2 regions of the Rhizobium sp. SJZ105 genome follow, and region 2 is predicted to be linked to the other one. Evidence: riboswitches for the same ligand, from Rfam matches in the RefSeq annotation. Region 2 holds a riboswitch; the other holds the start of a gene.

The links. A riboswitch is a leader RNA that binds a small molecule or an ion and turns the genes downstream of it on or off. The one in region 2 is predicted to bind cobalamin.
Region 1: another riboswitch for cobalamin. It lies ahead of bluB (5,6-dimethylbenzimidazole synthase); the one in region 2 lies ahead of FB593_RS05135 (CbtB domain-containing protein).

Annotation. Positions count from the first base shown of each region.
Region 1 covers NZ_VIUP01000001.1:291,023-298,513, forward strand. Annotated here, with positions in the region: gene FB593_RS01495 (NAD+ synthase) at 1-230, shown strand, start outside; gene FB593_RS01500 (VOC family protein) at 380-757, opposite strand; gene FB593_RS01505 (TolB family protein) at 950-1,780, shown strand; cobalamin riboswitch at 1,909-2,095, shown strand; gene bluB (5,6-dimethylbenzimidazole synthase) at 2,193-2,909, shown strand; gene FB593_RS01515 (DUF2865 domain-containing protein) at 2,979-4,079, opposite strand; gene FB593_RS01520 (NADP-dependent malic enzyme) at 4,215-6,530, opposite strand; gene FB593_RS01525 (UDP-2,3-diacylglucosamine diphosphatase) at 6,760-7,491, shown strand, end outside.
Region 2 covers NZ_VIUP01000001.1:1,014,162-1,021,652, forward strand. Annotated here, with positions in the region: gene dmeR (Ni(II)/Co(II)-sensing transcriptional repressor DmeR) at 1-63, opposite strand, end outside; gene FB593_RS05105 (hypothetical protein) at 191-544, shown strand; gene FB593_RS05110 (MerR family transcriptional regulator) at 641-1,054, shown strand; gene FB593_RS05115 (GNAT family N-acetyltransferase) at 1,260-1,748, shown strand; gene FB593_RS05120 (type 1 glutamine amidotransferase family protein) at 1,770-2,336, shown strand; gene FB593_RS05125 (hypothetical protein) at 2,441-2,755, opposite strand; gene FB593_RS05130 (CbtA family protein) at 2,760-3,476, opposite strand; gene FB593_RS05135 (CbtB domain-containing protein) at 3,488-3,670, opposite strand; cobalamin riboswitch at 3,836-4,061, opposite strand; gene FB593_RS05140 (c-type cytochrome) at 4,153-5,073, opposite strand; gene FB593_RS05145 (c-type cytochrome) at 5,160-5,594, opposite strand; gene FB593_RS05150 (LysE family translocator) at 5,710-6,339, opposite strand; gene FB593_RS05155 (helix-turn-helix transcriptional regulator) at 6,473-7,198, shown strand; gene FB593_RS05160 (metallophosphoesterase) at 7,304-7,491, opposite strand, start outside.

The sequences.
Region 1 (7,491 bases), 720 kb from region 2:
CGCCCTATCCGGTGCTGGACGATATTCTGGAGTGCCTGGTGGAAAAGGAAATGTCGGTCGAGGAAATCCTCGCGCGTGGCCATGATATCGCGACGGTGCACCGGATCGAGCATCTGCTCTATCTCGCCGAATACAAACGCCGCCAATCCGCGCCCGGGGTGAAGATCACCAAGAAGAACTTCGGCCGCGATCGCCGTTATCCGATTACCAACCGATTCAGGGACAGGTAGTCGAAGGAGGGCATGGAGGGAGCTTGCTGGACCCCGAATTTAGTTCGGGGTGACGGAGTGCGGATGCTGCGGCTTCGCCATATATCGATGGCGAAGAAGCATCCTTTTCCTCCAACGGCGCGGACACGCCGCGCCGTCTCCCTATCTCGTTAAATAACCTGCCCCACATCGATGCGGTTACCATCCGGGTCTTCGAAAATGAAGGCCCGTAGGCCATAATCCTTGTCCTGCAGACTTTTGATGATGCGAAGCCCGTGGCTTTTGCAAAGCGCGTGCAGCGCGTCGGCGTCGCTGACCAGCATATGCGCCACATTGAAGGGGGCCGGTTTGTGCGTCGACTGCAATGTCAGGTGCAACTCGGCATTACCTTGTTTCAGGATCATGAAACCGACAGGGTTGCCGTTTTCGAAGGTCTTTTCGAAGCCCAGCACACGGACATAAAAGTCATGGGCCTTCTCGATATTCTTGACAGGAAGCATTGCGGCGATCCGACCGAAGCGGATGCCGTGATCGGCGATGGTGTTCATCGCGGAACCTCGGATCTGGGAGAAACGGGCAGGGGTGCGGGCGGTGCCGGAACGCTGCTGTTTTTTCCTATTTGAATTTGCAGGGCGGTGCCTGCGGCAATAGGATCATAATCACGGCGGTGGCGGATGCAAACGGAATGTTTGCGCCATTCAACGCTCCACGCCAGACGATCGACAGGCCCGGGAGGCAGCATGCGCAGTTCCATCGAAATCTTCAACATCCGCACTCGGCAGATGCGGGTGGTCTGGCAGACGCCGGAGCTGTTCGAGGCTCCGAACTGGTCGCCGGACGGGAAATACCTGCTTCTGAACTGCGACGGTCTGCTTTATCGCCTGTCACTTGCCGGCGACCCTTCGCCGGAAAAGGTCGATACTGGCTTTGCGACAATCTGCAACAATGACCACGGCATTTCGCCTGACGGTTCGCTTTATGCCATTTCCGACAAGGTGGAGTTCGGCAAGAGTGCCATCTATCTGCTGCCTTCGACGGGCGGAACGCCGCGTCTGATGACTAAGAACCTTCCGTCCTACTGGCACGGCTGGTCGCCGGACGGGAAAGGTTTCGCCTATTGCGGCATTCGCGATCAGGTTTTCGATATTTATTCCATGGACATAGACAGCGGCGTTGAGACACGCCTTACCCATGGTGAGGGCCGCAATGACGGGCCGGATTATTCGCCGGATGGAGAATGGATCTATTTCAACTCCAGCCGCACCGGCCAGATGCAGATCTGGCGCGTGCGGGTGGATGGCTCGGCCGTCGAGCGCATCACCGACAGCGCCTACGGCGACTGGTTTCCGCATCCGTCTCCCAGCGGTGACAAGGTCGTTTTCATCTCCTACGACGCCGAAGTCTTCGACCATCCGCGCGACCTCAACGTGCGCGTGCGGCTGATGGATATGGATGGCGGCAATGCCGAAACGCTGTTTGACCTTTTCGGCGGGCAGGGAACGATGAATTCGCCCAACTGGTCACCGGACGGGGATGAGTTCGCTTATGTGCGGTATTTTCCCGTTGGGTGATGCGGTAGGGAGTGCTTCAGCCGGCGCGCGTCGGCGCGGCGGCTGAAGGCCGCAATACGCAGGTGAGGTGGCCACGGTCACATTGCCGCATCGCTGCGCAAGATACTTGTATTAGCAATCTTTGTTGCTCATAAGCTTCTTCGTCAGGTGCCTGCCCTTTAGGGCGGGAGAATCGGGAATCCGGTGCAAGACCGGAACGTGCCCAGCGCTGTGAGGCGGATGCCCTTTTTCTTGATGCCACTGAATCCATTCGGGAAGGCGAAAGTGGGCGGATGAAGCCGAGTCAGAAGACCGGCCTGACAGGATAGACCAGACCGCGTGGACGGCGGCAGGTTGTTGCAGCAGCGCGTCGTGCAGGTGAAAACCGGAGCCGGTTTTCGTGGCGGCGCGCCAGCATTGTTGGGGATAGACGATGCCGACCGATCCACTCGCGACCAGTTCGCTCGACGCCGATGCATTCGATCACGCGCTTTCGCCCGCCTATCCGTTTTCCGAGGGTGAGCGAGAGGCGATCTACCGTGCCATCGAAACCCGCCGTGATGTGCGCGACCAGTTCCTTCCGGATCCATTGCCGGAAGATGTGGTCGAGCGCCTGCTGAAGGCGGCGCATTCCGCGCCCTCGGTCGGTTTCATGCAGCCGTGGAATTTCACGCTCGTCACTGACGGTGCGGTCAGGCAGGCAGCCTGGGTTGCCTTCAGCCGCGCCAATGGCGAGGCGGCGGCGATGTTCGAGGGGGAGCAGCAGGCGCTTTACCGCAGCCTCAAGCTTGAGGGCATCCGCAAGGCGCCGCTCAGCATCTGCGTCACCTGCGATCCGACGCGTGGCGGCAAGGTGGTGCTGGGCCGTACCCACAATCCGCGCACCGATGTCTATTCCACCGTCTGCGCCATCCAGAACCTCTGGCTTGCAGCGCGCGCCGAAGGCATCGGCGTCGGCTGGGTCAGCATTTTCCACGATAGCGACATTCGCACCATTCTCGAGATTCCCGACCACATCGAGATCGTCGCCTGGCTATGCCTCGGCCGCGTCGATACACTTTATACCGAGCCGGAACTGGCGGTGAAGGGGTGGCGCCAGCGCGTGCCGCTGGAGGAGCTGGTGTTTCGCAATCGCTGGGGTGGACGGTAAAGAGAAGACGCGACCGTCTTGTGAGTGAGACAGAGCGTTGCCAACTCCATACCGTGTGCCTGATGGGAGCTATTGCTGCGGCTGAATGCCCTTCAGCGCCGGGTTCTTCAGGTCGATCCGGCCTGTCTGGTCGGGCAGGAATTTAGGGCCGATGACGCGGACCCTGCTGTTGTTCGGGTCATAGTCGCGTTCCGGAACCGGTTGTTCCGGCGGCTTTGCGGCCTGCTGCAGTTCGGTGGGTTTTTTGGAGGTGTCACCTTGCGGTGATGGAATGGTCGTGATGCTTGAATAGGGTTTCTCAGCTTCCGGCCGCGCAGCCTCCTGCTGCTTCATCTCCTCGTGATAGGCGGCCATGTTGCAGGCGCAGCCTGGGGCTTTGGTTGAGGCATTTCGATAGGCAAAGGCGGTCGGCAGGTCCTTATAGGGCTTTCCTGTTTCAGCCGAGACCATGTCAGCCGTTTCCTGCTCCGTCATGGAGTGGAAATAAAGCTCCGTCTGCGTACCCGGACACATTTTCTGGCATTGTTCGGCCTGCGCACGGAAATCGAGCGGCGAGGCATTGGAAGCGATGGGGAAGAACGAGCCGTCGCAGGTGCGCACGCACAGCGTCCTGAGCCCGCCTTCAGCAGCGGCATTGGGGTAGGGCGAAAGCCCTGCCTGTCCCGGCGGATTGCTCTGTTCGCCGAAGGCGTCGGGGTAACGTGTCACATCGGGTGCCGTCGGCTGGCGCGCTTCCGTTTCCGGAATGGCGCTGCAGCCATTGGCGTCGAGTGCGGCGAGAATGCGCTGGCGTCTGATGTCGCTATCATCGCTGCCCTGGGCCGCCATGGCATAGTCGCGGTCACGGATGATGGCATCGCGTTCGCTCTGCGCATCCGCCATCGCGTCGCTGATCTCTGCGCAGAGTTCGGCATTCGGGCTGCCATAAACGGTGACGCTTGCGGATGAACAGCCGTAACGGCGCAGATCGTTCCTGATCCTGCGGATCTCGATGTTCTGGCGGGTGAGCGCATTGGCGTAACGCCGTACCTCGGCGGTGTTGCCGATGACACGCGGCGGTTCGCGCAGCTGCGCATAAAGCGTATCGCAGACCTGATCCGCGAAAGCAGCGGCCGGGGCGATGAAAACAAGGGGAAGCAGGAGGCCGATAATGCTGCGGCGCCGGGTCAATGGTGCGATCCGTTCGATGTCCCCGGCCGGTGGCGAGGGTGTTATGCTTCGGGAAATCCGTGTTTCAGGAAGATAACATAAGCTGTTGCCGCAATGCGGCAACAGCATGTTCAAAACTGCGTTAATACGCCTTCATCACACCGAAGGGTGCGATGCCTGCACGACGGCAAAGGCCGCCATGTTGACAACGCCGCGCGAGGTGACGCTGGGCGACAGGATATGGGCGGGAAGAGCCGTGCCAAGCAGGATGGGGCCGACATGCAGGCCCTCCGTCAGCGTGCGGGTGACGCCGAGCGTGATGTTTGCGGCATCGAGGTTCGGGAAGACCAGCAGGTTCGCTTCGCCGGTCAGCACGCTGTTGGGCATGGCGCGCTTGCGCAGCGCTTCCGAAAGTGCCGAGCCGCCCTGCATTTCGCCGTCCACTTCCAGTTCGGGTGCCGCTGCCTGCACGATCTTCAGGGCGCGGCGCATCTTGCGGGCGCTTTCCGAATCGCGCGACCCGAAATTGGAGTGGCTGGCGAGCGCGATCTTCGGCGTGATGCCGAAGCGGCGGATTTCCTTTGCCGCGAGAATGGCCATTTCGGCCACTTCTTCGGAGGTCGGATCGTTGTTGACGAAGGTGTCGGTGAGGAACAGCGCGCCCTGCTGGGTGATGAGCAGGCTGAGGCCTGCGAAAGAGCGAACGCTTTCCTGCTTGCCGATGATCTGGTTCACGTCGCGCAGGTGCCGGTCGTAGCGGCCTTCCAGACCGCAGATCAGCGCATCCGCCTCACCACGCTTCACCGACAGCGCGCCGATGACCGTGGAGTTGGTGCGCACGATGGTGCGGGCCGCCTCCGGGTTGATGCCGGCGCGGCCGACCAGGGCGAAATAATCATCGACGTAGTCGCGGTAACGCGGATCGTCTTCGGGATTGACCACCGCAAAATCGGTATTCGGGCGGATACGCAGGCCGAAGCGCTTCAGGCGCGTTTCGATGATCTGCGGGCGACCGATGAGGATCGGGATGCCGGTGCCTTCTTCCAGAAGCACCTGTGCGGCGCGCAGCACGCGCTCGTCTTCGCCTTCAGCAAAGATGATGCGCTTCTTTTCGGCAACCTTGGCGGCGTTGAAGACCGGTTTCATGATGAAGCCGGAACGCCAGACGAAGCGGTTGAGCTGGTCGAGATAGGCTTCGAAATCGCTGATTGGCCGGGCGGCGACGCCGCTTGCGGCGGCAGCACGGGCAACGGCCGGTGCGATGCGCAGGATGAGACGCGGATCGAAAGGCGAGGGAATGAGGTAGTTCGGGCCGAAGATCGGCGTTTCGCCGCTATAGGCCTTGGCGGCGACTTCCGAGACTTCCTCGCGGGCAAGCTCGGCGATGGCCTGCACGGCGGCCATCTTCATTTCCTCGTTGATCGTGGTTGCGCCGCAATCCAGCGCGCCGCGGAAGATATAGGGGAAGCACAGCACGTTGTTGACCTGGTTCGGGAAGTCCGAACGGCCGGTGCAGATCATCGCATCCGGGCGGGCAGCACGGGCCACTTCCGGCATGATTTCCGGATTGGGGTTGGCAAGTGCCAGGATCAGCGGATTTTCCGCCATGCGCTCCAGAAGTTCCGGCTTCAGCACGCCTGCCGCCGAAAGACCGAGGAAGACATCCGCGCCGTCGATCGAGTCGGCCAGAACCCGCTTGTCGGTCTTCTGCGCGTAAACTTCCTTCCACTCGTCCATCAGCGAGTTGCGGCCGTCATAAACGAGGCCCTCGATATCGTGGACCCAGATGTTTTCTTTCTTTGCGCCCATGGCGACAAGCAGATTGAGGCAGGCAAGGGCTGCCGCACCGGCGCCTGACGCGACGATCTTGACGCTCGAAAGCGATTTTCCGGCCAGTTCCAGCGCGTTGGTGACGGCGGCGGCGACGATGATCGCCGTGCCGTGCTGATCGTCGTGGAAGACCGGGATGTTCATCTTCTCGCGCAGCTGACGCTCCACCTCGAAACATTCGGGCGCCTTGATGTCTTCAAGGTTGATGCCGCCGAAGGTGGGTTCCAGCGCTGCGATGGTGGAGACCATGTCGTTGATGCCGGGCGCATCGATCTCGATATCGAAAACGTCGATGCCGGCGAATTTCTTGAAGAGGACGGCCTTGCCCTCCATAACAGGCTTGGACGCAAGCGGGCCGATATTGCCAAGGCCAAGCACTGCCGTACCGTTGGAAATCACTGCAACGAGATTGGCGCGGGCGGTATATTCCGCCGCCATTTCCGGATTTTCATGGATGGCGAGGCAGGGGGCGGCGACACCCGGCGAGTAGGCAAGCGCCAGATCGCGCTGGTTGCCAAGGGGCTTGGTGGCCTGGATTTCCAGCTTGCCAGGGCGCGGGTAGCGGTGGAAAAAGAGCGCCTGTTCCTCGATGTCGGCCTTTGCCGTGTTGGCGGGCGTGTTGTTCTTATCGTGAGAGGTCATGTCTTCCACCGTCATGTCTGGTTCAATTCCGGCCCTCTGAATACAACAAACTTTCCCGTGGTACAGCCGTTATTTGCCGCCCCCTTATGCAAATGCGGGCATGGCTTATTCGCGTTTTCGTGATGCCATCAGTCATATTCCATACAAAAACCGGCCATTGTCATGTTGCTGCAACACGAGTCTGGTTCTGAGAGGGAAGAAAGCCGCAGGGACGCAACCGAACAAGGGGATTAAATCCGTGGCCGGTCAAATTGAAACCAGACAGTTCAGAACGCTTTTCATTTCGGATGTCCATCTCGGTTCCAAGGCGGCCAAGACGGATTTTTTGCTCGACTTCCTGAAACATCACGAGGCCGATACGATCATCCTGGTCGGTGACATCATCGACGGCTGGCGCCTGCGCCGCAGCTGGTACTGGCCGCAGGGCTGCAACGACGTGGTGCAGAAGTTGTTGCGCAAGGCCCGCAAGGGAACGCGCATCGTTTACATTCCCGGCAACCACGATGAATTTCTGCGCGAGTTTCCGGGCATGCATTTCGGCGGTATCGAAGTGGCCGAGCGCATGATCCACGAGGCGGCAGACGGCAAGAAATACCTCATCATCCATGGCGACGAGTTCGATGTGGTGGTGCGCAATGCCCGCCTGCTCGCCTATCTCGGTGACTGGGCCTACGACGCGGCGATTGCGATCAACATCGTCCTTGCTGCGGTGCGCCGCCGCATCGGTCTGCCTTACTGGTCGTTCTCGGCCTGGGCGAAATTGCAGGTCAAACACGCCGTCAACTTCATCGGCGAGTTCCAGCGCGTAGTGGCCGACGAGGCGCGCCGCAACAATGTGGATGGTGTGATCTGTGGCCATATCCACCACGCCGTGATGGAAGACATGGACGGCATCCGCTACATCAACACCGGCGACTGGGTGGAAAGCTGCACGGCGATTGCCGAAAATGCCGATGGCACT
Region 2 (7,491 bases):
CTGCCCCTTGAGGCGACGGATGCGAGCGAGAAGCTTCTCCTTGTTGCGGATCGTATGGGACATGAGTACCTCATATACTATAGGGGGGTATACTATATTGCGATGTTTTTTGGTTCAAGCCCTGCGCGACGCAACCTTCGCGAATGTTTCGACCCCTAAAAATACCCCATGAAACTTAGGGGACTCAGTCATGACGACTATCGCAGCAACAACCAGCAGCTATTACGCAACTCCGGTCCGGACCCTTGAGCCGACAAAGACCAGGGAAACAAATGCAACCACCGAGGCCCTGCTGGAACTGACACGGGCGGCACACCGCGCGATTTCCAGCGCCGAGAGCGTTGCCGTTTCCGCCGCACCTGCCGCCGCCAGCGTTTCCGCCGGCCTTGCCGCAGCACTTTGGAACCTGGACAGCGGTGCACAGGCCAGAACCGAACCGGCGGTAGATATCGCCGCATCAGCGCAGCCTGACGCCGCCTCCAGCATCGAGACAGAAGTTCTCAAAGCCCTGGCGCAGGCACTCGGCGTGGATGCCGCCGCCTGACACCCATTGAACGGCAGGCTGAAAAGCTATATCTCTAGAGACTAGAGCATCCGGTTCGTTCTTGTCCCGGCTGCTCTTGAGGATATGGAGAAGGCAATGCTGTCGATCGGTGAATTGTCCAAACGTACCGGCGTGAAGGTTCCGACGATCCGCTATTATGAGCAGATGGGCCTCATCCGCGAGGCAGATCGCTCGGAAGGCAACCAGCGCCGTTACGAAAAATCCGATCTCGAAAGGCTGGCTTTCATCCGCCATGCCCGCGATATCGGGCTCAATATCGACGCCATCAGAGAATTGATCGCGCTCAGCCAGCACCGGCAAATGCCGTGCGAGGGTGCGGATCGCATTGCCGCCGAACACCTCGCCCATGTGCGCGAAAAAATCACCAGCCTCAAGAAGCTCGAGCATGAGCTGGAACGTATCGTCTCCCATTGCCATGGTCATTCGATCGAGGATTGTTACGTCATCCGCGCACTTTCCGACCATGGCATGTGCGAAGGCGAGCATTGAGGCTGAAGAGCAGGCTTGACAGATTTCAGATTCGAGCGCATTGCATGGACATGATCAACGAACGCGCACCCATCTCCTGCTCGTACTTTTGGGCCTACCTGTAAAGGGCGGCTCGACAGATCATTTTGTCAACAAGCCGCCGTCAGGCGGCTTTGTTGTTTTTCAAGCGTCCTGACGGCACCGATAAAACCGAAGGACCAGAAAAATGACCGAAGATAGTTCCCTTACACTGGAAAGACCGCCCGTCGTCATCATTCGTGGCGCACGCAAGACCGATTTGCCTGAGCTCAATGAGATGATCACCCTGCTTGCCAACTTTCATGGGGATGCGGCGGCGATTACGCCGGCGAAACTGGAACGCGACCTGTTCGGCCCGCTTCCCTGGGTGCATGGGCTGGTGGCGGAAGCCGACGGCGCATTGATCGGTTACGCCCTGATGCTGCCGCTCTACAGGGCGCAGGAAGGCCGCCGCGGGCTTGAGCTGCACCATCTTTTCGTGCGTGACGGTCACCGCGGACATGGCACCGGCCAGCACCTGGTTTCCCGCGCCCGCGATATCGCCAAGCGCCTCGGTTGCGACTATCTTTCCGTCAGCGCCACGACCGGCAATGTCGCCGCGCATCGTTTCTACGAAAGCATGGATTTCGCGCCGCGCCCGGTCACTGGCATGCGCTACATGCAGTCTATCGCCTGATTGCAACCTTCGGAGACGGCCATGACACGGATTGCCATTGCGCTTGCGCAGGATTTTGCGGACTGGGAACCGGCGCTGCTTGCCGCCGCCGCGCGCGGCTATCTCGGCGTCGAGATCGTTTACGCAACCCCGGACGGCCGGCCCGTGGTTTCAATGGGCGGGCTCAACGTTACGCCCGACACATCATACGACGCGCTTGATCCTGCTAACATCGATGCGCTCGTCATTCCCGGCGGCCTCAGCTGGGAAAAGGGAACGGCTGCCGATCTTGGCGGGTTGGTACAGCGGTTTCGCGAGAAGGGCCGGCTGGTTGCCGGCATCTGCGCGGCTGCCAGCGCGCTTGCAGGCACGGGCGCCCTTGATGACGTCACCCATACCGGAAATTCGCTCGCCTCTCACAAGGCCTATCCGTCCTATCGCGGCGAAGCGCTCTATCGCGACCAGCCAAAGGCGGTCAGCGATGGCGGCATCGTAACCGCAGCCGGCAGTGCACCCGTCAGTTTCGCAGTGGAAATTCTGAAACACCTCGGCCTCTTTGGTCCGGAAGCCGAGGCGGAACTTCAGGTTTTTGCGGCGGAACACCGGTGAAGCTCACCTTGGTGTCGAGAGTTTTGCGGATCCTCCCACCCTCATTCCTGTGCTTGTCACAGGAATGAGGTGGTGTGGAAGTTAAGCCGTGAGACCATCACAAATCACCCCTGATCAAGCACCCGGCAGACACGGGGCGCGACATCCCCGCACTCCCCCGCAATCGCACGGCGGATATCGCGGCTGTTGAGATGCAGACTGCGACCGGCCGGCAAAGCCGAGCGTTTTATCTTGGCAAGGGCTGCGACCGTAAAGGCAGCCTCATTCTCATGAAAATAGGCGAGCGCCGCTTCCCGTTCCGGGCTGACGCCGAGGACTGCCTTGAAGGCAAGGCGATGCACGGCGCAGAAAGCGCCGTGACAGGGAACGGCAAAACGCAGCGCGTCGAGTTCCTCACTCCATTCGGCTGCGTCCTGCATGGTTTCAAGCTTGCTGGAAGCGCTTCAGGAAAAACGCGCTCAATGTTCCGAGCAAGGCCCAGAAGACAAAGCTGGTCACGGTGGCGGCAACGATGAACTGTCGTTCCAGCGGCAGCGGTGCCAGCGCATGTTGACCTTCCGGCGGCAGGGGCGCGCCCACCACATGTGGTGCAACGATCAACACCAGTGCGAGCACGATTGCCCAGGGTTCGCGGCGGAATGCGATCAGCGCAATGCCGCCTGCGGTCGCCGCCACCGTCGAAAGCCACCAGATTTGACGCGCCTCAAGCGCGGCCGCCGGGCTGCCCGGCAGTTCCGGCGGCAGGCCGATCATCGGCGCAAGCATGACGGCGGCAAAACCGGCCACACCCCACAAAAGGCCTTCGCGCCAGCCGGCATTGGTGCCGCGCAGCGAGATGAGGCCGGTCAGCACCAGCGCATAACCGATGGCGGTCAGCACGTTGGCGGCGACCGTATAGGCGGTGCGCTCGAAGCCGTCGGCCGGAGACCAGGCTTCCTCATTATGCTCGTGCGCGGGAACGGCAGCGCCGGTCGTGGCCGGAGCATCATGGCTGTGGGGCGCTTCGCCACCGGCATTTTCATAGGTTTCCGCCTTCAGGATCAGCGGCGTGGTGCCGAAAGCCTGCATGGCCGAAACGGCGAAGCCGCCAACGATGCCGACGAGGACGGCGGTAAAAACGATATTGCGAAAGAACGACATGCTTTTCCCCCTCAATGGCAAGGGAAAGCATTGGCATGACGTGTGTCATGCGCGGCGTTGTGAACGGCTTCCACATGCGAAAAGCCGACAAAACCGACGACGAACAGGCCAAGCACGATCGCCGTCAGCGATTGCGCGAAGCTGCCCGTTTTTGCTGAAACGGCGGCATTTGCCGTATTCTGGTTGATGGACATGGTGACCCCTCTTACGGCGCGACCCCGCGCCTTTAGACGCGGCGGAACGGCAAACGCCGTGCAGCCGCATGCGATACACTTCACCACGGGGATACGAGACTGACACAGGGCGGCACGTTCAAGCGCCACCACCCTGAAATTCCGCTCTTCCGGACACCCCGCCGGCATGGACATTTCCGTGATGGCAGGTCTCCTGGCTTACGGGTCAAAACCTGAAACACCTTCCCGGCATTGCCCTCGCCCATATCCGGCGAGATGCGTACCAGTGGCATTTCGTTTCAGGCTCTCCGCTCACAGTTGCGGGGGCAGCCACGAATGAGGATGTCTCCCTATCGTGTTCCCTTTTCACCTTCCGGAACGCCCGGAAGGAACCATCACAGGATCGTTATCCGATGGGTGTGGGTGGGAGTCAATGGCAGGCCGGCGTGAGAATCGCGCGCCGTGGCTGGATGCCGGATCAAGTCCGGCATGACGGCGAAGGGCTACCGTGCCGGGATGGCCTTCAGATAGGCGGCGATCGCATTGCGGTCTTCGGCCGTCAGATGCGCCATGTTCTGCTGCACCTTGACCATGGAGCCGCCGACGCTGTCGAATTCCGGGGTGAAGCCGGTTTCCAGATAGTTGGCAATATCGGCCGCCTCCCAGCTTCCGACGCTCTGCGAGCCGGGGGTAATATCGGGAATGCGGCCCTCGCCTTCGGGATTTGGACCACCGGCCAGCCATTTGCCATCGAGAAAACCGCCAAGTGCATTGCGCGGCGTGTGACATTCGCCGCAATGGCCCGGGCCTTCCACCAGATATTGGCCGCGCAGCAATTCGGCATTGGCATCGGCAAGCTCGACGCGGGGTGGCGCGGATGTATCGAAATAGAGGAATTTCCAACCGCCCAATGCCATGCGCATGTTGAAGGGGAACGGCAGTTCATGATCCGGCGCGTCATTCTGGCTGGCGGGCAGAACCCGCAAATAACCGAAGAGGTCGTTGATGTCCTTCTGCGTCATGCGGGCATAGGAGGCGTATGGGAAGGACGGGTAGAGATGTTCGCCGTTCTTGCCGACGCCGCGCGTCATCGCATCTCCGAATTCCGAAAGCGTCCAGCCGCCAATACCATGCTGCGGATCGGAGGAAATATTGGGCACATGGAAGGTGCCGAAGGGGCTTTTCAACGCTTGCCCGCCCGAAAGCGTCAAAAGCGCATCGCCCTTGGCATCTGGTGCCGCATGGCAACTTGCGCAGCCACCCGCCCAGAACAGCGTTTCGCCATTGGCAAGGTCCGGCTCGCCAAGGCTCACCCAGTGGCTGGGTGCCTGACGCACAGGCGCGGTGACCCAGGCGAAAATGCCGAAACCGGCAATGGCCGCCACCGCGATCCCGCCCGCGAGCTTCGTCCAAATGGAGGCCATGACCCCTCTCCCCATTATCACCTGATGAGATCAGGCATCATTCCCGCTGAAAAAAACGCCGCCGGGAAGCGGCGTTCTTAGTAGGATCACTTCTTCAGACGGTAGGTCTGGTGGCACGCACCACAATCGGCACCGAGGGTCTGCATGGCGGCGGTGACGCCTGCCTGATCGGCGGGAAGGCTGGCGAGGACCTTGTCCGCATCGGCACCGAGCTTGGCGGCCTTGGACTTGAAGTCATCGAAATTTTCCCAGATCGCGGGTGCCGCAGCACTGCCGGTCTCGCTGCCCGGGGGAAACTGGTCAGGGAAAGCCTTGGCGTTGGTGCTGATGGTCGTCACGGCAGCCTTCACGGCTTCGGCGTCATAAGGCTTCTGGCCCTTGGAGATGGCAGCAAGCGCCCCCATGGAGCCGCCGATCTGCTTCATCATGCCTTCACGTTTTTCGACTTCGCCGGCAGCGTAGACCGCTCCGGCGCAAAGACAGCCGAAAAGCATGGCCGCCGCGATGGTTTTCAGTTTCATACACTCTCTCCTTGATTCCGGCAGATGCCGAACGCGCGATAACGGCGCGAGGATGCCCTTTCCGCATGGCGAAAAGAAGTCACATTGCAGTGAATTTCCCCAAGAAAACAGAAGTCTAGGAGAGTGCTTCCCAAAGCGTAACCAGGGCTGCGGCAATCAGCATGAAACCGGCGGCGCGGCCGATGAAAATCGTCGCGGCAGGCGAGGAAACGAGCCATGCCCGGCTTTTATCCGCCGTCAGCGCCAGAGCGCCATAGACCGTGAACTGCGTGATGGCCACCATCGCGCCCATTACCAGCCCCTGCATCCAGATTGGACCATAGTCGGGTTTGAGGAATTGCGGATAGATCGCCATCATGAAGAGATAGGCTTTCGGATTGGAAAGGCAGGTGAGCACGGCCCGCCAGAACGCCTTTCTGACAGAGGCGCTCGCCTGCGCCTCATCGCCATTGACGGTGATGGCGCTGCGCATCAGGCCGACGCCGATCCAGACCATGTAAGCGGCGCCGGCGACCAGCAGCGGCAGGAACAGCGACGGCATCCAGGCGGCAAGCATGCCGACGCCCAACGCACCGTAAAGTGAATGCACCATGCCGCCGGCGCTCATGCCGCTTGCGGCGGAAAGCCCGGTTCTTTTGCCACCCGTCAACGCACTTGCCAGCACGAACAGCATATCCATGCCCGGCAGGATGATGATGCCGAACAGGACCAGAAAGAAAAGCCAGAGATTTTCGGCGTAACTCATGTCAGTATCTCCCAAAACAGTTTGCGACACATTCGGGAAAACTCATGTTTCTCAATGTGTTTTGCTGCTTATAGGAAAATCCAACTGACAGCGTTGTGTCAGTTGCGTTGGGAAACCACCGGGAAAAACGGCAATGCGCAAGGCATCGAGACTGTTCGAGATCATCCAGATCCTGCGGGTGGCGCGCAGGCCGATCACCGCGCAGACCATTGCCGAGGCACTGGAGGTCACGGTGCGCTCGGTCTATCGCGATATTTCGGCCCTTCAGACCATGCGCGTACCGATCGAAGGCGAACGCGGCGTCGGTTACATCCTGCGTCCCGGCTTCAACCTGCCGCCGCTGATGTTCTCCATCGAGGAGACGGAGGCGATCGTGCTTGCGCTCGCCATGGTCGCGCGCACGGGCGATACCGAATTGCGGCAGGCGGCCAAAAAGGTCAGCGACAAGATTGCCGCATCCCTGCCCGAACCCCTGTCGAAAACCCTGTCGGCCAATGCCCTGCACGCCTGGGGCAGCATCGCGCCCTCACCCGCCGGCGTCGATCTTGCCATGGTCAGGCGGGCGGTGCGCGACGAGGAGCGGTTGGACATAACCTATGGCGATGAAACCGGCGTGGAGACCCGGCGACAGATCCGGCCCATCGCCACGATCTATTATTCGGAGACGACCAATATCGTCGCCTGGTGCGAACTCAGGCAAGCGATCCGCAATTTCCGCTCCGACCGCGTTCTGACCTGCAAGACAACCGGCAGCTTTTTCAAGATGGAAGGCGAAAGGTTGCGGCAATTGTGGATGAGCGGCTGGCAGAGCAATCAGCTGAGGACTTCGGAACGAACGACGAATCAAGCCGGCGCGTAAAGCAACTGATTTAGCGCGTCTTTCAACCTTCGTTGTGTGTCGGTGCCCCCCGTCTCAACCGCCATTCCTGTGACAGTAATGACGGTTGAGAGGGTGGTGCTGACTTCAAAGCACGGCAGCGTTATGCTGCAAGTGCTCCAGCACCCTATCGTCTTCCCGCCCGAAACCGCGGATGACGATTCGGTCGGCAAACACATCGGCAATGGCGAAGGTGTTCTGGTCGGGCGTATCCACCATGCCCTTGAAGTTGACGAAGTGAGTGTTGCCCTGCACCCCGTAATTGCCCTCATGAT